3 regions of the Clostridium sp. BJN0013 genome follow, and region 2 is predicted to be linked to each of the others. Evidence: a T-box and tRNA genes for the amino acid it is inferred to sense, from the RefSeq annotation. Region 2 holds a T-box; the other regions hold tRNA genes.
The links. A T-box is a leader RNA that pairs with one kind of tRNA and senses whether it is charged. The one in region 2 lies ahead of ileS (isoleucine--tRNA ligase), so its partner is inferred to be a tRNA-Ile.
Positions count from the first base shown of each region.

Region 1: it has a tRNA-Ile gene. The T-box ahead of ileS (isoleucine--tRNA ligase) is inferred to sense a tRNA for this amino acid. The anticodon was not compared.
Region 3: it has a tRNA-Ile gene. The T-box ahead of ileS (isoleucine--tRNA ligase) is inferred to sense a tRNA for this amino acid. The anticodon was not compared.

Region 1 covers NZ_CP162495.1:3,939,747-3,947,479, reverse strand. The annotation lists rRNA gene AB3K27_RS20455 (23S ribosomal RNA) at 1-1,586, shown strand, start outside; rRNA gene rrf (5S ribosomal RNA) at 1,698-1,814, shown strand; tRNA gene AB3K27_RS20445 (tRNA-Ile) at 1,824-1,900, shown strand; tRNA gene AB3K27_RS20440 (tRNA-Ala) at 1,904-1,979, shown strand; gene fusA (elongation factor G) at 2,257-4,347, shown strand; gene AB3K27_RS20430 (hypothetical protein) at 4,492-4,731, shown strand; gene AB3K27_RS20425 (histidine phosphatase family protein) at 4,835-5,470, shown strand; gene AB3K27_RS20420 (CtsR family transcriptional regulator) at 5,639-6,124, shown strand; gene AB3K27_RS20415 (UvrB/UvrC motif-containing protein) at 6,180-6,728, shown strand; gene AB3K27_RS20410 (protein arginine kinase) at 6,731-7,733, shown strand, end outside.
Region 2 covers NZ_CP162495.1:240,791-248,523, reverse strand. The annotation lists gene AB3K27_RS01450 (LacI family DNA-binding transcriptional regulator) at 123-1,121, opposite strand; gene ileS (isoleucine--tRNA ligase) at 1,188-4,292, opposite strand; T-box leader at 4,457-4,681, opposite strand; gene AB3K27_RS01440 (N-acetylmuramoyl-L-alanine amidase) at 4,763-6,562, opposite strand; gene AB3K27_RS01435 (MBL fold metallo-hydrolase) at 6,789-7,421, shown strand; gene AB3K27_RS01430 (ArsR/SmtB family transcription factor) at 7,488-7,733, opposite strand, start outside.
Region 3 covers NZ_CP162495.1:3,947,538-3,955,270, forward strand. The annotation lists rRNA gene AB3K27_RS20455 (23S ribosomal RNA) at 1-1,253, opposite strand, end outside; tRNA gene AB3K27_RS20460 (tRNA-Ile) at 1,559-1,635, opposite strand; tRNA gene AB3K27_RS20465 (tRNA-Ala) at 1,642-1,717, opposite strand; rRNA gene AB3K27_RS20470 (16S ribosomal RNA) at 1,828-3,338, opposite strand; gene murD (UDP-N-acetylmuramoyl-L-alanine--D-glutamate ligase) at 3,951-5,327, opposite strand; partial or broken gene tnpA (IS200/IS605 family transposase) at 5,968-6,425, shown strand; gene AB3K27_RS20485 (glycine--tRNA ligase) at 6,724-7,733, opposite strand, start outside.

The DNA of each region.
Region 1 (7,733 bases), 400 kb from region 2:
TCTTATTGGTCGAAAACCTAAGGGTTCCCGGGGAAGGTTCGTCCGCCCGGGGTAAGTCGGGACCTAAGCCGAGGCCGAGAGGCGTAGGCGATGGACAACCGGTTGAAATTCCGGTACCACATTTTTGCGAAAAAGAACAGAAGGGATGACGCAGAAGGATAGGATGTGCACACGAATGGATGTGTGTCCAAGGAGTGAGGGAGGAGATAGAGGAAAAACCATATGTCCGGTAATCCTGAGCTTTGAAGGGGAGTCCGCAAGGGCGAGTATCTGATTTCACACTGCCAAGAAAAGTCTCTATGGAGCAGGAATGTGCCCGTACCGCAAACCGACACAGGTAGGTGAGGAGAGAATCCTAAGACCATCGGAAGAATTGTTGTTAAGGAACTCGGCAAATTGACTCCGTAACTTAGGGAAAAGGAGTGCCACGGAAGTGGCCGCAGAGAAAAGGCCCAAGCAACTGTTTATCAAAAACACAGGTCTCTGCTAAAGCGAAAGCTGAAGTATAGGGGCTGACGCCTGCCCGGTGCTGGAAGGTTAAGGGGACTGCTCAGCGAAAGCGAAGGCAAGAACTTAAGCCCCAGTAAACGGCGGCCGTAACTATAACGGTCCTAAGGTAGCGAAATTCCTTGTCGGGTAAGTTCCGACCCGCACGAATGGCGTAATGATTTGGGCACTGTCTCAACAACAAATCCGGCGAAATTGAAGTGCAAGTGAAGATGCTTGCTACCCGCGATTGGACGGAAAGACCCCGTAGAGCTTTACTGCAGTTTATCACTGAATTTTGGTATTGCCTGTACAGGATAGGTGGGAGGCAGGGAAAGAAGTGCGCCAGCATTTGTGGAGCCAACGTTGGGATACCACCCTGGCAGTACTGAAATTCTAACCGGAGTGCATGAAACTGGACACGGGACAATGATAGGCGGGCAGTTTGACTGGGGCGGTCGCCTCCAAAAGAGTAACGGAGGCGTACAAAGGTTCCCTCAGAAGGGTTGGAAATTCTTCGGAGAGTGCAAAGGCAAAAGGGAGCTTGACTGCGACACAAACAGGTGGAGCAGGGACGAAAGTCGGGCTTAGTGATCCGGTGGTACCTCGTGGGAGGGCCATCGCTCAACGGATAAAAGCTACCTCGGGGATAACAGGCTGATCTCCCCCAAGAGTTCACATCGACGGGGAGGTTTGGCACCTCGATGTCGGCTCGTCGCATCCTGGGGCTGGAGTAGGTCCCAAGGGTTGGGCTGTTCGCCCATTAAAGCGGCACGCGAGCTGGGTTCAGAACGTCGTGAGACAGTTCGGTCCCTATCCGTCGCGGGCGTAGGAAATTTGAGGGGAGCTGTCCCTAGTACGAGAGGACCGGGATGGACTGACCGCTGGTGAACCAGTTGTTCCGCCAGGAGCACAGCTGGGTAGCTAAGTCGGGAAGGGATAAACGCTGAAAGCATCTAAGTGTGAAGCCCACCCCAAGACGAGATTTCCCATGGCGAAAGCCAGTAAGACCCCTCCGAGAAGAGGAGGAGATAGGTCAGGGGTGTAAGCATGGCAACGTGTTAAGCTGACTGATACTAATAGGTCGAGGGCTTGACCAAAATATATTTACTGTGCAATTTTCAGAGGATATAAGTTTTCTGAAGAAAAGTATTGACAGGTAGCAGTTATGACAGTATAATATAAAACTGTAGTGAGAAAAATGATAAAAATCTGGTGGCAATAACGTGGAGGCAACACCCCTTACCATTTCGAACAGGAAGGTTAAGTTCCACAGTGCCCATGGTACTGCAGGGGAGGCCCTGTGGGAGAGCAGGTCGCTGCCGGGTAAAAAATAAGGATCTTTAGCTCAGTTGGTTAGAGCAACCGGCTCATAACCGGTTGGTCCGGGGTTCGAGTCCCTGAAGGTCCACCATATGGGGGTATAGCTCAGCTGGGAGAGCATCTGCCTTGCACGCAGAGGGTCAAGAGTTCGAATCTCTTTATCTCCACCATAACGAGTAACAATTTTGTTGCTCGTTTTTTTATGTTTAAATTTATCAAATTTGTGTATTTAGAGATATGATATGGAAATTTTGAATACATTTTATCATTGAATAAAATGTAATATATGTTTAAAATAGAAGCATAATATTATTATGAAAATTATTATGAAAATTATTTGATTTTTAAAAGGAATTTTTAATTATTAAGTAGAATATGATATAAATAGAATATAATTAATGAAGTAAAATATATAAATTAAATGTAAAGTACAAGGAGGAATTGCCTATGAAAACATATTTAACAAAAAATTTAAGAAACATAGGAATTATTGGACATAGTGGTTCTGGAAAGACCACATTGACAGAAGCGATACTTTACCATACAAAAACTATAGACAGATTAGGAAAAATTGAGGATGGAAATACAACTAGTGATTATGAGCCAGAAGAAAAGAAGAGACAAATATCTGTATCAACCTCAATAGCTTCATGTAAATGGAAAGATGTAAAAATAAATTTAGTTGACATGCCAGGATATTTTGATTTTATAGGAGAAACTTTTCAAGGATTAAGAGCAGTTGATTTAGCTATAATTGTTGTATCAGGTGTGTCAGGAATCCAAGTAGGAACTGAAAAGTCTTGGGATTATGTAAACAAGGAAGAGCTTCCAAGGGCATTTTATATAAATAAATTAGATAGAGAAAATTCAGATTTTGATAAAGTATTGACTGATCTAAAAGAAAAGTTTGGCTTATCCGTAGTGCCTATTCAATATCCTGTAGGTAAAGAAAATAATTTTAAAGGTATTGTAAACGTTATTTCACGAAGGGCCAAAATATTTGATGAAAAAAGTAAAACAATGAAGGATGTGGATATTCCAGAAGATATTCTAGAAAAAGTTAATGATTGTAAAAATATGATTATGGAGGCTGTGGCAGAAACAGATGAAGAGCTTCTAGATAAATATTTTAATGAAGGTACTTTAAGTGATGAAGATATCTATACGGGACTGATAAATGGTTGTACTAAAGGAGAAGTAGTTCCTGTAATGTGTGGTTCTGCCGCTAATGTAATAGGAGTTGAAACTCTGCTTGAGAATATAGTTCAGTGCTTTCCATCTCCAGCAGATGTGGAATCTATTACTGCTAAAAATTTAAAAGATAATTCTGAAATTACAATTAACATAGATGAAAAAGAACCTTTTTCAGCATTTGTTTTTAAGACTATAGCTGATCCTTTTGTAGGAAAATTATCTTTGTTTAGGGTTATGACAGGAAAATTGAAATCCGATATGACAGTGTATAATGCTAAAAAAGATAAAAGTGAAAAGATAGGATCTATGTATTTTTTAAAGGGTAAGCAACAAACATCTACATCTGAAATAATAGCAGGTGATTTGGGTGCTGTAGCTAAATTACAATTTACAAGTACGGGAGATACTTTATGTGAAACTTCATTTCCTATTATTTTTGAAGATATCAAATTTCCACCAGAGGTAATAGCAAAAGCAGTTTTACCTAAATCAAAAAATGATGAAGATAAGATATTAAGTGGATTAAATAAATTGTTGGAAGAAGATCCTACTTTTAAAGTAACTAGAGATATGGAGAATGCAGAAGTAATAGTTTTTGGAATGGGAGAAACACATACGGATATAATATCTTGTAAATTGAAATCTAAATTTGGTGTAGATGTTATTTTGCAAGATCCCAAGATACCTTATAGGGAAACTATAAAAAAAGCTTCTGATGTGCAGGGTAAACATAAAAAACAGTCTGGGGGACATGGACAATATGGAGATGTAAAGATTAGATTTGAACCTAGGGTAGATGGAAAAGATGATTTAGAGTTTGTGGATAAAATAGTGGGAGGAGTAGTACCAAGGCAGTATATACCAGCTGTTGAAAAAGGACTTAGGGAATGCATAAATCAGGGAGTTTTAGCTGGATATCCTGTAATAAGATTAAAAGCTATTCTTCATGATGGATCTTTCCATCCTGTAGATTCTTCAGAAATGGCGTTTAAGACAGCTGCTTCTATTGCATATAAGAAAGGATTATTAGAAGCTGAACCTGTACTGTTAGAGCCAATTGTACACTTAGAAGTATCTGTTCCTGAATATTACATGGGGGATATAATAGGAGATATAAACAAAAAAAGAGGAAGGGTTCTTGGGATGAATTCTTCTGGAGAGAATCAAGTAATAATAGCAGAAGTGCCTCAATCAGAAATGTTTAGGTATGCTACGGATTTGAGATCTATGACTCAAGCTAGAGGAGATTTTACTATGAGATTTGAAAGATATGAGGAGGTTCCACCTCTTCAAGCTAATAAAATAATAGAATCCAGGAAAAATGAAAAAGTTAAGGATGAATAGTTCAAAGGGGCTTTACGTAGCTAACCGAATAGTTGGCTGTGTAACAGTCCCTTTTTAAATTAAAATAATATGAATATTTTGATTCACTAAACTAAATAATAATTTTATCAGTTAGTCTAATGTATTTAGTTAAGGAGAGATTGTATGTCCAAATACAAGATGAATATAATAGGAAAAATTAGTTTAGAGGATTATAGCAGCATACAAGACTATATATCAATAGTAAATAGAGATGATGATTTAACCATAGTTATAGATAAAAATGATGATGAAAATATAAAAATTATATGTAATATGTTAGAAAATAAAAATTTTATAATTAATTCAAGTAAAGTTCGTAGCAAAGATAAATATTATATAAAAGCATTTAAAAATATAGATTAAAGTATAATTTTTCAGTTTATTATGTGATATAATAAAAAATTATAAGAGCTTATATAAAAATTTTAATATATAATATTTGTTAAATTAAAAGGAGATAAATACTATGATTAAATTATATATGGTAAGACATGGAGAAACTATATGGAATATAGAAAGAAAAATGCAGGGTGGTACAAAAGATTCACCTCTAACTAAAAAGGGTATTGAACAAGCTAATTTATTAAAAAATAGAATGGAGAATATAAATTTTGATATAATATATTCAAGTCCATTAGAAAGGGCAGTAAAAACTTCTAGAATAGTAGCGGCACAGAGAAATGTACCTATAATAAAAGATGATAGGCTTATGGAAATAGACATAGGAGAATGGGGAGGATTAACCAAAGAACAAGCTCGAGAAAAAAATCCAGAACAACTTAATAATTTCTGGACAAACCCTAAAATGTATGTTCCCGATACGGGAGAAAGTTTTATACAGGTAAAAATTAGAGTAGTATCTTTAATTAAAGAAATTATTAATAAGCATGAAGGTAAAAATGTCTTAATCGTTACTCATACTGTAGTATTAAGAATTATGATGGCGTATTTTGAAAATAGACCTTTAGATAAATTATGGGAAGGTTCTTACATTCATCAGGCAAGTTTAAGTGAAGTTGAAATAGAGAATGGACACTATAATATTTTGTTATATGGAGATACATCACATTTAGGGGAGATAAAAAGTATAAATACAATATAAATAATATAAAATTTATAGTATATCTTAGAAATATGGAGAAAAGTATATTTAAATTTAGTATTTGACTAAAAAATACTAAATTTAAATATATATGAATATTGATTTAAGATTCAATTAATAATATTATTAAAGAAAGTCAAAGAAAGTCAAAGTCAAGAAGGTGATGGGTTGGCAAGATTATCAGATATAATAGAAGAGTTTATAAAAGATATGTTTAATAACAGTAATAATAATGATCAACTGCAGATTGGAAGAAATGAATTGGCAAATTATTTTAGCTGTGCTCCTTCACAGATAAACTATGTATTAACTACTAGATTTACTACAGATAAAGGATATTATATAGAGAGTAAACGAGGAGGGGGAGGATATATAATTATAAAAAAAGTAGAACTTAACTGTAATAAGAATTTACTTGATATTATAATGGAAAAGATAGGAGATGGTATAACTTATAATGCTGGAGTACAAATTATAGAAGGATTATTTGAGGAAGAAATCATAACAGAAAGAGAAGCTATAATATTAAAGGCAGTTATAAATGATAGAACATTAAATACTGTAATGGAAAATAAGAATAAATTAAGGGCAGATATATTGAAAGCTTTGATGCTTGTTATATTTAATACCCCTAAATTTGTTATTAATAGATAAATATGTGATATAATAATTAGTATAATATTATATTTGCATGTATAGGAGTGATGATATGCTTTGTGATATATGTAAAAAAAATGATGCTACAGTTCATGTAACAAAAATAATAAATGGACATAAACAAGAGATCAATCTGTGTGAAAAATGTGCAAAGGAGAAGGGAGAATTAAGTTTTGTACCCCCAATAGACTTTGTTTCTTCATTTGGATTTCAGAATATTTTAAGTGGAATTATGGATTATATGAGTAGTGGAAATAATGAGCAGTACAAAACTTTTGATATACGTTGTAAGAATTGCAATACATCCTATAGTGAATTTAAAAAGACAGGGCTTGTAGGATGTAGTGAATGTTATAAAAATTTTAGTAATATTTTAGAACCGATAATTAAAAGAGTACAGGCAAATTTAGATCATACAGGTAAAGTTCCTAAAAAAACGGGAAGAAATATTATAGAGAAAAAAAATCTTCTAAAATTAAAAGAAGACCTTCAAAAAGCAGTATCTTTAGAGGAATATGAAAAAGCTGCCACTATAAGAGATAGAATAAAAGAGATTGAAAAAGAAATTTATTTAGATGAAGACAGCAAGAAGGAGGAGTAGTTATGAATAATTGGATGACTACTTATGAAAGTGATAATTATGGCTTGGTAATAAGTAGTAGGATAAGATTAGCCAGAAATTTAGCTAAAATTCCTTTTTCACATAAATTAAATATAGAAGAAAGTAAAAAGATAATTAAAGATGTAGAAAATGCTTTTTATACATCTTCAAATACCAAAGAAAAGTTTAGAAGTAATTATTTATGGGATAGAAATGACAATGATAAAAATATTTACTTAGAAAAACATCTTATAAGTAAAGCTTTGATAGATAATTCATCTAAAGCAGCTTTTATATTAGATGATAAAGAAACCATAAGTATTATGATAAATGAAGAAGATCATGTCAGAATTCAATGTATAACAGGAGGCCTAAATTTAGAGGAATTATATGATGTAAGTGAAAAAATAGATGATCTGTTAGAAGAAAATTTGGAATATGCTTTTGATGAAAAACTAGGATATTTAACAGCATGTCCTACTAATGTAGGAACAGGACTTAGGGCTTCTGTTATGCTTCATTTACCTTCACTTTCTTTAAATAATCAAATAAATGGATTGTTAAATGCATTAGCTCAAGTTGGTATGACCATTAGAGGATTATATGGTGAAGGTTCAAAAGCTATAGGGAATATATATCAGATTTCCAATCAGGTAACTTTAGGACGTAGTGAAGAAGAGATATTAAGTAATTTAAAAGCTTTAGTTCTTCAAATAATAAATCAAGAAATAATTTCTAGGGAAAATCTTATGAAGAAATATAAATATGAGTTAGAAGATAAAATTTATAGAGCATTTGGAATATTGAAGTCTGCAGTACTTCTAAACTCAAGTGAATGTTTAAAACTTTTATCAGATGTAAGATTGGGAGTAGAGATGGGGATAATTAAAGATGTAAATGGTATGACTTTAAATAAACTCTTGGTGGAAACCCAGCCAGCTACAATACAGAAAATATACGGAGAGAGCTTATCAAATAAAGATAGAGATTTTAATAGAGCTAAAT
Region 2 (7,733 bases):
ACGAAAAATATGTATTTTATTTATACTCTATTATATATTATATCCCGGAATTTTTGTATTAATTTTCTATAAACAGTGTTAGTACTAAGTTTATCAAAACCAACTACACTTAATTTTGTATATTATTTTTTACAAGAGTCTCTTTCAATTAGTTGATGAGGTAATACATAATTTGTATTATCCATTTTCTGATTGTTTATTAATTTTATAAGCATTCTCATACCCACAGAGCCCATGTCATAAATAGGCTGAGCTACAGTAGTCAATTTAGGATAAAATATAGACGCTGAATATATATTATCAAACCCCATAACATCTACATCTTCAGGTACTTTGATACCCCTGTCCCTTAGCGCGTTTATGGCTCCCATAGCAATTTCATCACTGCTGCAAAATATTGAATCCACCTCTACCTTATCTAGTATTTTATTTATACCCTCATATCCATCTTTTGCTTTCAGATTACTAAAATAAGTCCTATCTTTATCAACTTTTAAATTATTTTCCTCAAGAGCTTTTTTATATCCTTTATACCTTACTGCACTTGCATTAGCCATATCTTCACTGGCACCTATATAGGCTACTTTTTTATTCCCTTTATTTATTAAATAAGTCACTCCATCATATGCTGCCTTTTCATTATCAATAGTTACACTAGGAATATCCTCTTTATCATTAGTAGTCTCTACCAATACCATTGGAATCTGAAGCTGTTTTATAAGATTTAACATATCCTCTTCCAAAGAATTACTCATATATAAAACTCCATCTGACATTTTTTCTTTTAAAACTTTTAAATATTCCGTTTCCTTTTCTATATCCAAATCAGTATTACACAGCATTATATTATAATCATATATATTTGCTACATCCTCAGCTCCTCTTACAATCTCAGGATAAAATTGATTGGATATATCAGGAATTATTATTCCTATAGTTCTTGTTTTTTGGGTTTTAAGACTTCTTGCTACTATATTAGGTCTGTATCCTAGTTTTTTAATAGCTGCTAAAACCTTCTTTTTAGTTTCCTCATTTACAACATCTACATCATTGAGTACTCTGGAAACTGTAGCTATAGAAACTCCTGCCTCCTTAGCAACGTCTTTAATTGATGTGGCCATTTTATCACCTACCGATTTGTTTTTTATAATTATACTTACAAAATTACTTTATTACAAGATAATTTGTTATTTTAATACTTCTACTGCAATATTAAGTTTCTCTCCATTAATGTTGCAACTACTATATTCTCTATTTTCATTATAAACGACTTCTACCGCAAGAGTCTCCTTTTTAATTTGAGCTTCAAATTTTTTCACTACTCCTTCAAGCTTTTCATTGTCTGAAACATATAATTTTATTTTATCAGCAACTTCAAATCCACTTTCTTTTCTCATATTTTGTATTTTACTTAATACTTCCCTCAAATTTCCTTCTTCCTTAAGTTCTTCTGTAATTGTAGTTTCTAGAACTATTCCTGTACTCCCTTCTCCAGCAAAAGCAAAGCCTTCTAATCCTTCCATAGTAATAAGTAAATTTTCTGAGTTCAATTCTATTTCAGTTTCATCTATTTGTATTTTTACCATTTCATTATTATTTATTTTACTGGCCAAGTTCATTTGACTCATGGAAGATATACTTTGTTTTATTTTAGGTATCATCCTTCCATATTTCTTTCCCAATACAGGAAGATTAGGCTTTATATTAAAATTAACATATTTTGATAGATCTGCATTAAATACTATATTTTTAATGTTTAACTCACTTTTTATTATATCCCCATAGTATTCAGGAAGTGTTTTTGCACTTATGAGCATTTCAGATAATGGCTGCCTATTTTTTATATTGGCCGCATTTCTAGCACTTCTTCCTAATTTTACTATTTTATAGCATTCTTCCATATTTATTTCTAAATCATTATCTACTAAACTTAAATTATACTCCGGCCATTTACATAAATGTATACTTTCCGGTACATCCTTATTTAAACTTAAAATGAGATTTTGATAAATTTCTTCTGTCATAAATGGTACGAAAGGTGCTGTAATTAGACATAACGTATTTAATACATTATATAAAGTTACATAAGCCCCTATTTTATCCTCTGTTAATTTTTCATTCCAAAATCTGGTTCTATTTCTTCTTACATACCAATTTGAAAGTTCATCTACAAAATTTCCAATGTTTTCTGCAGCCTGTGTAATTCTATAGTTATCCAAATTTTCCTCTGTCTTTTTTATTAGTGAATTCAACCTTGAAATAACCCATTTATCCATTACATTTTTACTTACAAAATCTGGATATTTTAAAGGATTAAATTTATCCAAATCTGCATAAAGTACATAAAAGGAATATACATTCCAAAGTGTACCTAAAAACTTTCTCTGACTATCTTGAACTGCTTCTTCATAGAATCTAGATGGAAGCCATGGCGCACTTTCTGTATAAAAATACCACCTAGTAGCATCTGCTCCTTCATTCTCTAGTACCACTTCAGGACTCAATACATTTCCCTTGTGCTTTGACATCTTAAGACCATGTTTATCCAATACGTGTCCTAAAACCAGACAATTTTCAAAGGAACTTTTATCAAATAATACTGTAGATATTGCCATAAGAGTGTAAAACCATCCTCTAGTCTGATCTACAGCTTCAGATATAAACTGAGCTGGAAAATTTTTTTCAAAAAGCTCCTTATTTTCAAATGGATAATGATGCTGTGCAAAAGGCATAGATCCTGAGTCAAACCAACAATCAATTACTTCTGGTACCCTTTCCATTTCCTTCTGGCATTTATCACATTTTAATTTAACTTCATCTATGTATGGCTTATGAAGCTCTATGTCATCTGGTACATCAATTCCCTTTTCCTTTAATTCTGCAATACTTCCTATACATTCCCTATGACCACACTCACATTCCCATATAGGCAGCGGTGTACCCCAATATCTTTCTCTACTAAGTCCCCAATCTATTACCCCTTCAACAAATTTTCCAAATCTTCCTGTCCTTATATTGTCCGGATACCAGTTTGTATCATTAGTATTCTTAATAAGTTTATCCCTCATAGCTGACATTCTAATGAACCAGGTATCTCTTGGATAATATAGAAGTGGTGTATCACATCTCCAGCAGAATGGATAAGAGTGAGTAAATTTCTCTGCCTTATATAATATATTTTTTTCCTTTAAGTATGCTATTATTTGGGGATCCGCATCTTTTACAAAGAGTCCCTTCCACGGAGTAACTTCTTCTTTAAATTTTCCCTGTGTAGTTACAGAATTTATCATAGGTATATCGTACTTTTTACATGTAATACTATCATCTTCACCAAATGCAGGTGCTGTATGCACGATTCCAGTACCGTCTGTCAGGGTTACATAATCACCATGAACAACATAATGGGCTTTCCCCTCAAAAGGTGTAAAATTAAACATAGGTTCATACTCTATTCCCAGCATTTCTTCACCTTTAAATTTCTTTACAACTTCATATTCCCCTTCTAACTTTTCAAGAAGTCCTTCCGCTAATATCAGGCACTCTCCATCATTGATTACTTCTACATAATCATAACTTTTATTTATTGTCAAAGCCATGTTATTGGGTAATGTCCATGGAGTTGTAGTCCATGCAAGAATATATTTATTTTCATTTTTAATTTTAAATTTGACATATACTGATGTTTCTTTTACATCCTTATACCCTTGTGAAACTTCATGTGAAGAGAGAGCAGTACCACACCTAGGACAATAAGGTACTATTTTATGTCCTTTATATAAAAGATTTTTATCCCATATTTGTTTCAAAGCCCACCATTCTGACTCTATATAATCATTGTGATAAGTTACATATGGGTCATCCATATCTACCCAAAAGCCTATTCTATCAGACATCTTTCTCCATTGATTTACATAAGTAAATACACTATCTTTACACTTTTTTATAAACTCCTCTACACCATATTTTTCAATTTGAGGTTTCCCTGAGATTCCAAGACTTTTTTCAACCTCTAGTTCAACAGGAAGCCCATGGGTATCCCAACCGGCTTTTCTTAAGACCCTATATCCCTTCATAGATTTATATCTAGGTATAAGATCCTTTATAACTCTAGTCAAAACGTGTCCTATATGAGGTTTTCCATTGGCAGTTGGAGGACCATCATAAAAAGTGAAATACTCTCCCTGCTTATTGGAACTAAAACTTTTTTCTACTACTTTTTTATCCTGCCATAATTTCAAAATATCTTTTTCCATCTGTACAAAACTTTTATTATTATCAATTTTTTTATACATAAATTGAACTCCTTTCATCTTTATTGTTAATTTTTTACTACTTATTTTGTTTTATACATAGCTTAAATATGCTATTTAAAATGCATACAGTTATATTCATATTTAAAACATTGTTATTTAAATTAATCTCTATGTAGATTATTTACAATAAAAAAACTTCATCCAAATAGGACGAAGTTAAATTCGTTATACCACCTATGGTAATTTTTAAAACACTAACATGGTATTCTCTAACGCAGAATTACGTAAAAATTTACTCAGATATTTAACTACTTTTCAATCCTCAAACTCCCAGGTGATTTTCTTTAAATTATCCTACGGATTCTCACCATTGGCCGCTCTCTGTAAATGATATAAACCTAAATACTTTTCCTGTTCAAAGTTTTTAAAATGTTTACTATTGAATTTTTCTCTATTATATTATATGAAAATTTTCTTGTCAATTTATTTGCAAGAAAATTTTTAAACTCTTAGTACCCAAGTGCTTTCAGTATTCCATCAGCTATAGCTTGTGCAAATTTTGTTCTATATTCATCACTGCTTAATTTTGCAGCATCCTCAGGATTTGTTACAAAACCTAATTCTGTCAATACTGCCGGTGCAGTTGTATTCCTTGCAATATAAAGCCAACTTCCATCTTTTAAGCCTCTATTATAAGTTCCTACTTCTTCTACAATGCTATTTTGTATATATGTGGCTAACTTTCTACCCTCTTCATTTCCTGTATAATATAAAGTCTCCGTACCATTAGCTGAAGAACTATCAAAAGAATTAGTATGAATACATACAAAATATTTAGCATTGACACTATTTGATGTGTCACAACGTTTTTGAAGACTTTCTGAAACACTCATTGAAGTAGAACGCATATCTGTTGTTCTTGTATATACTACATTTATTCCATGCTCCTCAAGTATTTTACCTGTTTTCAAACCTACTGACAGTGTAATATCATCTTCTTGAAGTCCATTTATTCCAGTAGCACCAACATCACTTCCCATTCCATGTCCTGGATCTATAACTATTATAGGAGCCGTATTTGAAGGTGGTGTTTGTTGGGCCTTCGCAACTATAGATAAAGTAAGAGTCACTTCTTTATCATATCCTGCCGCAGTGCCTTTATATGTAAATGTACCAATTTTAGACGAATCCACTTCCTTTGAATCCCATATGACACCTATTTTTTGAGTAGTTCCATTGCTCATAGTAGCTTGTACACTAATTGGAAGAGAGTACTCATCCCCCTCAGTTATCTGATTGGCTAGATCTGATATGGAACTTACCGTTAGTTCTTTATTTTCATTTAAGGAACTTAAGGATTCCAAAACTCCATTTGCAATAGCAGCTGCACTTTTATTTTGATAATCGTCACTTCCAAGTAAACTACTTTCCTCAGAATTAGTCATAAACCCTAACTCTACCATAACAGCCGGTGATAAGGTTCCCCTAAGTATTTCATGCTGGAGCTGTCCTTCTTTAACACCCCTATCCACACGTCCAGTATAGCTTACCATTTCATTTTGGATTTTTTGAGCAATATTTTTAGCTTCATCACTATAACCTGCATAATAAGTTTCTATACCATTTACTGCTGAATTTTCAGCATAAGAATTACAATGTATAGTAACAAACATATCTGACTTTGCATTATTTGCTATATCAAAACGAGATTTTAAATCTGAGCTACTATCCCAGGAAATATTATCATCTTTTCTAGTGTACACTACATTTATTCCATTTTGCTCTAATATATTTCCTGCTTTTAACGCTACAGATAGATTCACATCTTTCTCATTTAAACCTGATCCACTAATATTTCCTTTATCATTTCCTCCATGACCTGCATCAATAGTAACTGTATATTTTGCACTAGAAGTTGGATTTGATTTTACACTAAATTGCATTTTAGATTCACCATAGCTTTTGCCACTTATAGACTTCAATCCACTTTTCACAATTAAATTATAAGTTTTACCATAGGTATACTGAGTTTTAGGTGCAACTACCAAATCACTTCCATTATCCTGCAATTGCACAGATATTGGAACAGAATTCCCATCACTATCTATAACTACTATATTTGAATCATTTACTGTATTTTTATCCAATTGCATATTAAACTTTATTTTCCATGACTTATTAATTTCTACATCTTTTCCTATAACCGTTCCATCATATGCAGAAGCATGAACAATATCGATTTTTACAAAAGCCATAAACATAAATATAAAACTTATCAACATAATTTTATAAACTTTTGTATCTTTCAAATAATCACCTCCTTATCATAAATTTCTAGATAATAAAATTTAAAAACTTACATCTATAAAATTTTACATGTAACATATACTATTATAATATAAAAAAGGTTAATTTTATAGATTTTTATAAATAAAGTTAACTATATTTAAATATTAACTTTAGTGGTTTATTTTTTACACTAATTGCCATAATTCCTCTTCAGGAAAAATATATATAAAGAAAGGAAATACTCTCATGGAAATAAAATGGATAGCCCATTCTTGTTTTTTATTAAAAGATTCAAAAGGAAACAAACTTTTGACAGATCCCTTCGACGAAACTGTTGGATATAATACTTTTCAAGGGAAAGTTGATATAATTACTACAAGTCACAATCATTTTGATCACTGCTATACTGAAAAAATAAAATATAAACATCTTATAAATAGTGTAGGTTCCTATAATTTATTTGGAGTAAATATTACAGGTATACCTTCTTATCATGACAAAGTACAGGGTGCTAAAAGAGGAAAGAATATAATATTCATTATAGAAATGGATGGTTATAGAATATGTCACTTGGGAGATATAGGTTATATATTGACTGAGAATGAATTAAAAGAATTAGGTAATGTTGATGTACTTCTAATTCCTATAGGAGGTAATTTTACTATAGACGGCAGGGAAGCTGCCAAGTTAGCTAAAGCTATCAACAGCCACATAGTAATTCCCATGCATTATAAAACCTCTCATTTAACCTTTGAGTTGGAAGGATTAGATCAATTTCTTAAATATATGAAAAACGGAAAGAGAATTAAAAGTAATACCTTAATTATAGAAAATAAATTATCTCATTATAATGTGGTTACTGTACTTGATTTCATTTAAAATACAAAACATATCTATATTTTAAATGAAAAGATTTCTAAAAATTATTTTAAATCTTTAGAAATCTTAATTGTGTTCCACATGTTCTAGTCCTGCATTAAATAATCTATCTATATGTTCATCATCCAAAGAATAATAAACAGATTTTCCTTCTCTTCTAAACTTAACCAGCCTGGCAGCTTTTAAAATTCTCAATTGATGTGATATAGCAGATTGACTCATTTGAACTACTTCTGCTATATCACATACACATAGCTCTTTTTTAAATAAAGAATATATTATTTTAATCCTTGTATAATCACCTAATATTTT
Region 3 (7,733 bases), 390 kb from region 2:
CCTTCCGGTATGGCTTCTGCCTGTGCAGCATGCTCCCCTACCGCCCTTTCAGGCCCATAGCTTCGGTGGTAAGTTTTAGCCCCGGACATCTTCGGCGCATGACCTCTTGACTAGTGAGCTATTACGCACTCTTTAAATGTATGGCTGCTTCTAAGCCAACATCCTAGTTGTCTTCGATATCACACATCCTTTTCCACTTAACTTACACTTCGGGACCTTAGCTGGTGGTCTGGGCTTTTTCCCTTTTGACTACGGATCTTATCATTCGCAGTCTGACTGCCGGGATTCAAGTATATGGCATTCGGAGTTTGATAAGGTTCGGTAACTGTTGTCAGCCCCTACCCCATTCAGTGCTCTACCTCCATTACTCACTCCCGACGCTAGCCCTAAAGCTATTTCGGGGAGAACCAGCTATCTCCGAGTTCGATTGGAATTTCTCCGCTATCCACAGCTCATCCCATGGTTTTTCAACACCAACGTGGTTCGGTCCTCCACGGAATTTTACTTCCGCTTCAACCTGGCCATGGATAGGTCACCCGGTTTCGGGTCTACAGCATACAACTCCCCGCCCTTTTCAGACTCGGTTTCCCTTCGGCTCCATACCTTAAGTATTTAACCTTGCTGCATGCCGTAACTCGCTGGCTCGTTCTACAAAAAGCACGCCGTCGTACTTTAACGTACTTCGACTGTTTGTGGACACACGGTTTCAGGTTCTCTTTCACTCCCCTCCCGGGGTTCTTTTCACCTTTCCCTCACGGTACTCCTCCTCTATCGGTCACCAGGTAGTATTTAGCCTTGGGAGGTGGTCCTCCCTGCTTCCCACAAGGTTTCTCGTGTCTCGTGGTACTCCGGTACAGGTTATTTCGTTTCTGCTTTTCACTTACAGGGCTTTTACCTTCTGCGGCTCATCTTTCCAGTTGTATTCAGTTAAGCTTCCACAATTTTTTTTACCTGACCTCTACCCCGGAAACAAGTTTCCGGTTTGGGCTCTTTCCCTTTCGCTCGCCGCTACTTAGAAAATCGATTTTTCTTTCTCTTCCTCCGGGTACTTAGATGTTTCAGTTCCCCGGGTTTCCCTCTGCAGACCTATATATTCACCCTGCAGTACCTATTGTTTTTTAGGTGGGTTTCCCCATTCGGATATCTCTGGTTCTCTGGCTATTTGCGCCTACCCAGAGCTTTTCGCAGCTTATCACGTCCTTCTTCGGCTCCTGGTGCCAAGGCATCCTCCATGCGCCCTTTGTAGCTTGACCTTTGGTTTAAAAATTGCTACTAACTTCGCACAGCTGCGTCAAATGCCTCACTGTGGTGCTCATTTACATAAGTAAATTCCGCTCCTCCTTCGGCCTTTTCCTTGCCGTACTCGTTATTACCAATTTTTATCCTTAGTTATTTATTACAATGTAAACATAACTTTAATTATACTTACTACTACAAAGGTTATTTCTAACCTTAGCTTTACTTCTTTTATTTACTGTGCAATTTTCAAAGGACAAAATTCTTTCAATTCACAGTGCACAATTTACAATGTGAATTATAAATATTTTTTTCTTGTACTTGGTGGGCTTAAATGGACTCGAACCATCGACCTCACGCTTATCAGGCGTGCGCTCTAACCAGCTGAGCTATAAGCCCATAACATGGTGGAGATAAAGAGATTCGAACTCTTGACCCCCTGCGTGCAAGGCAGGTGCTCTCCCAGCTGAGCTATACCCCCAAATTAACTAGAAGGATATGATCCCTCAAAATTAAACAGAATAAATGGTAACTTACTTATCTATATTCCCCAGCTTTTAAGGCAAGCCTTCCTGCCTTTCGACTCCTTAGAAAGGAGGTGATCCAGCCGCAGGTTCTCCTACGGCTACCTTGTTACGACTTCACCCCAATCACTAACCCCACCTTCGGCCGCGTCCTCCTTGGTTAGACTACGGACTTCGGGTGTTGCCAGCTCTCATGGTGTGACGGGCGGTGTGTACAAGACCCGGGAACGTATTCACCGCGACATGCTGATTCGCGATTACTAGCAACTCCAACTTCATGCAGGCGGGTTTCAGCCTGCAATCCGAACTGGGAGCAGTTTTTGAGATTTGCTCCTCCTCGCGGTATTGCTTCTCTCTGTTCTGCCCATTGTAGCACGTGTGTCGCCCTGGACATCAGGGGCATGATGATTTGACGTCATCCCCACCTTCCTCCACGTTAACCGCGGCAGTCTTGTTAGAGTGCCCACCTTTCTGTGATGGCAACTAACAACAGGGGTTGCGCTCGTTGCAGGACTTAACCTAACATCTCACGACACGAGCTGACGACAACCATGCACCACCTGTCTCCCTGCCCCAAAGGGCTTCCTCCATTACAAGTTATTCAGGGGATGTCAAGTCCAGGTAAGGTTCTTCGCGTTGCTTCGAATTAAACCACATGCTCCGCTGCTTGTGCGGGTCCCCGTCAATTCCTTTGAGTTTTAATCTTGCGATCGTACTTCCCAGGCGGAGTACTTATTGTGTTTACTGCGGCACAGGAGGGGTCGATACCCCCTACACCTAGTACTCATCGTTTACGGCGTGGACTACCAGGGTATCTAATCCTGTTTGCTACCCACGCTTTCGTGCCTCAGCGTCAGTTACAGTCCAGAGAACCGCCTTCGCCACTGGTGTTCTTCCTAATCTCTACGCATTTCACCGCTACACTAGGAATTCCGTTCTCCTCTCCTGCACTCTAGATATCCAGTTTGAAATGCACTGCCCGGGTTAAGCCCGGGTCTTTCACATCTCACTTAAATATCCGCCTGCACACCCTTTACGCCCAGTAATTCCGGACAACGCTCGCCACCTACGTATTACCGCGGCTGCTGGCACGTAGTTAGCCGTGGCTTCCTCTTCCGGTACCGTCATTATCGTCCCGGATGACAGAGCTTTACGATCCGAAAACCTTCTTCACTCACGCGGCGTTGCTGCATCAGGCTTTCGCCCATTGTGCAATATTCCCCACTGCTGCCTCCCGTAGGAGTCTGGACCGTTTCTCAGTTCCAATGTGGCCGTTCACCCTCTCAGGTCGGCTACGCATCGTCGCCTTGGGGGGCTTTTATCCCTCCAACTAGCTAATGCGACGCGGGCCCATCTCAAAGCGGATTTCTCCTTTAAGGTATCCTCCATGCGGTTTTTACCTTCTATGCGGTATTAATCTCCCTTTCGGGAGGCTATCCCCCTCTTTGAGGCAGGTTACCCACGTGTTACTCACCCGTCCGCCGCTATTCCACCCCCGAAAAGGCTTCCTCGCTCGACTTGCATGTGTTAGGCACGCCGCCAGCGTTCGTCCTGAGCCAGGATCAAACTCTTATTTTAAAAGTTTTATTTGACTCTGTTGAAAATTACTATTAGCTTCGCCCAGCTTCGTCAAATGCCTCATTCCGGTGCTCAATTACACAAGTAAGTTCCGCTCCTCATTCAGCCTTTTCCTCGCTGTACTCGCTACTAGTAATTTTAGTATATCTCTTTCAGCAAAATACTGCTTAAATATACTACACTACGAAATTACTTCCTCTACTGCTCTCGCAGCTCAAAAGAATTGCTGGTTTATTCTTAATAAATAAGTTTACCTATCTTCTTTATTCTGTTTAATTTTCAAGGATCACATGCCATTTTTATTCAACAGCTTTTGTAGTTTATCATATACTCTTAACTTTGTCAATAAATTTAAAAAAAATTTTTATAGACAAAGTCATTTATCAACTTAATGACATTTGATATAATACCACAACTTAATTTATATGCTATACACATAACCATCATACATCCTATTTATCTAATCAATTCTATTAATTCCTACGAAAAACTATTATATTCATATAAAGATACACTAGGAAACGTTATCGTATATACTTTACACCAGCTCTAAATAAAAAAAGAAAAACTTACTATAAAAGTTAGTTTCTCTTTTAAAATACCCTACACTAATTACATATCATTCACTATTTCTTTAAACATATTTCCTCTTATTTCAAAATTAGCAAACATATCAAAACTAGCACAAGCAGGAGATAAAGTAACTACATCACCCTTATGGGATACTTTCCTTGCTAAATTTACTGCTTCTACTAGAGAATTTGCCATTATAATGGGTATGTGAATGTCTTTTTTTAATTTAAGGTTTTCAAAGGCTTCTTTTATTTTATATTTTGTAGCTCCCACAAGTATTAAAGTTTTAATTTGTAAATATCCTTCTTCAGCTAAAATATCAAAAGGTATTTTTTTGTCATATCCACCAGCTATTAATATTACAGGTTTTTCAAAAGCTTTAAGTCCTGCCAATGTTCTGCTAGGACTTGACGCAATAGAATCATTATAATATTTTACTCCATCTACTTCCCTTACAAATTCACACCTATGCTCCACTCCCGAAAAAGTAATAGCAACTTCTCTCATACTTTCAATACTTACATCATCTTTTAGGGCACAAAAGGCTGCCAAAAGATTTTCTACATTGTGCATTCCTTTAAGTTTAATTTCTGATAATTTACATACTTCATCTCTATCTATATACAAACTACCTTCATTTAAATATCCACCTTTATTTAATTTTTCTTTACTACTAAATTGTCTAATCCTGCCTAAGGTCTCTTTCGCCATAGAGTTTGTTAAGTTATTATCCTTATTTAATACTAATAGATCTGAATTACTTTGATATTTAAATATATTCTTTTTAGCCATTATATATTCTTCCATGTCTTTATGAACATCCAGATGATTAGGACTCACGTTAGTTATAACTGCTACTTGAGGTGAAATATCCATAGTCATTAACTGAAAACTGGATAATTCAAGTACAACTCTATCATCATTTTCTATTTCTTCTACTTTAGAAAATAAAGGAGTACCTATATTTCCTCCTATCCAACTTTTATAACCTTGCTTTTTTAAAATATTATACATAAGTGTAGTAGTAGTAGTTTTTCCATCACTTCCAGTTATACCATATATTTTAGCAGGACAATATCTTATAAACTCTTCCATTTCAGAGGTTATATATGCTCCCTTTTTCTTAGCTTTTATAAACGCAGGACTATCTATTCTCATAGAAGGCGTTTTAAATATTATATCAAAATCACTTAAGCCATTAAGATATTTTTCACCCAACGCCAAACTTACACCTTTTTCTTTCAATTCTTTAACTACTTCTCCAATCTCATCTGAATTTTTTTTATCAAAAGCACTTACTTTAGCACCTAATTTTAATAAAAAATCAATCAAAGGTCTATTACTTATTCCTATTCCTACTACTCCTATTTTTTTATGTTTTATAAATTGTTTAAAGTCATCAAAATTTCTTTTCATTTAAGAAAACCTCCAAAATAAGCCTATTACAATCAAGTGATTATTAGGTTCAGGTGGAGTTTGCTTATAAGAAATGCTTTTTCCATCTGAACCTTAAAAGAACTTATCCAGGCACATAGCAGTGCTTATATCCCACTTTAAAGAATATGGGAACATTAGTTAATTGCCGCGTTCGGATAAATTTATACTTAATTATATAATAACATAATATTTCATAAAAGCCTATGCTGATAGTGTAAATATTGGAAATAAAATCGATATGATTTTATGAAAAATATAATATATATTTACTCTTAAAATGAAATTGTCGAATAAAATCAAAATTATATGAAAATATTTAATTTACTGATTTTATGTTTCACTATTGAAAAATATCATTCACTTGTGATATACTTTACTTGTGTCGTAAGAAAACATTAATATAATTCCCCAAGTTTTAATTAAACATATAACATATCCCCATGATTAAACCCTAATTTACCGGACTTTGGTCCGGTAAGTTTTTTGTATCTAGAATACCACAGGTTTTACCTGTGGTTCCGGAAAGCTTATAGCTATGAGTAGGAAAAAGAAAAACTCCAATATAAAATAGAAGTAGGTTTGCCAACCACAACTAAAATATATTGGAGGTGTGTCCGAAATGGACAATAGTAGTTTAGCACACAGCAAGTGGAATTGTAAATATCATATAGTTTTTGCACCAAAGTATAGGAGACAAATAATATATGGAAAGATAAAAGCGGATATAGGTGTAATCTTAAGGAAACTATGTGAACAAAAAGGGGTTAAAATTATTGAGGCTAATGCATGTAAAGATCATATACATATGCTTATAAGTATACCACCTAAATTAAGTGTATCGCAGTTTATGGGATATCTTATATGATTTTTGACAGACATGCAAATTTAAAATATAGATATGGAAATAGACAGTTTTGGTGTAAAGGGTACTATGTTGATACTGTAGGAAGGAATAAAAAAGTCATAGCAGAGTATATAAAAAATCAGATACAGGAAGATTTAGCATACGAACAAATGAGTTTGAAAGAATATATTGACCCGTTTACGGGTGAGACAGTAAAAAAAGGTAAAAAATAAAGCACCTTTTAGGTGCAGCCTGTAAAGGCATATGCGGTTGGCACACCGTTCAGTGTGCGAGTAGCACAGCCAGTAACATGCCCTTATAGGGCTAGAGCAAACCACCCGTTTTACGGGTGGTGATGATTGTCGTAAAATATTTATTCGAAGGCGACAATCAGCTGACGCCCCCAGCTTCTTTAAAGTGAAGGATGAACACTGCTATGCCCATAGATAAGTTCTTCTAAGGTTCAAGATGAAGAAAAAAGTATTCCTCATGTTGAACCTTAGAAGAACTTGATCAATATTGATATATTTACTAAAACTGTATCTTTTCTTGTATGAAATCTCTCAATTCATTTATTTTTACTCTAAATTGTTTCATGGTATCCCTATCCCTTATAGTAACAGTGTCATTATCCATGGTATCAAAATCTATAGTTATACAATAAGGTGTACCAATTTCATCCTCTCTTCTATATCTTTTACCTATGCTTCCTGCATCATCATAATCCACATTAAAATCTTTTTTTAAGATATTATAAACTTTTAAAGCTTTTTCTGATAACTTTTTACTTAAAGGTAAAATCGCAGCTTTAAATGGAGATATAGCAGGGTGGAAATGTAACACTGTTCTTAAATCTCCTCCCTCTAGTTCTTCTTCATCATAGGCATCAACTAAAAATGCAAGTACTGCTCTATCAGCTCCCACAGAGGGTTCTATGCAATAAGGTATATATCTTTCATTAGTACTTGGATCTAAATAAGTCATATCTTTTCCCGAATGGTTTTGATGTTGAGTTAGATCATAATCAGTTCTATCTGCTATACCCCAAAGTTCTCCCCATCCGAATGGAAATAAATATTCAATATCTGAAGTGGCATTACTATAATGGGAAAGCTCTTCTTTTTCATGAACTCTAAATCTTATATTCTCCTCTTTTATACCAAGCTTTAATAAAAAGTTCCAACAATACTCTTTCCAGTAATTATGCCATTCCAAATCAGTATCAGGTTTACAGAAAAATTCTAGTTCCATCTGTTCAAATTCTCTAGTTCTAAAAGTAAAATTTCCTGGAGTTATTTCATTTCTAAAAGCTTTTCCTATCTGAGCTATTCCAAAAGGTATTTTTTTTCTACTTGTTCTCTGAACATTTTTGAAATTCACAAATATACCCTGAGCTGTCTCTGGCCTTAAATATATTTCTGCTTTTGAATCCTCCGTAACTCCTTGAAAAGTCTTGAACATAAGATTAAATTGTCTTATGTCCGTAAAATTTGTTTTTCCACAATCAGGACACACGATATTATTATCATCTATATATTTTT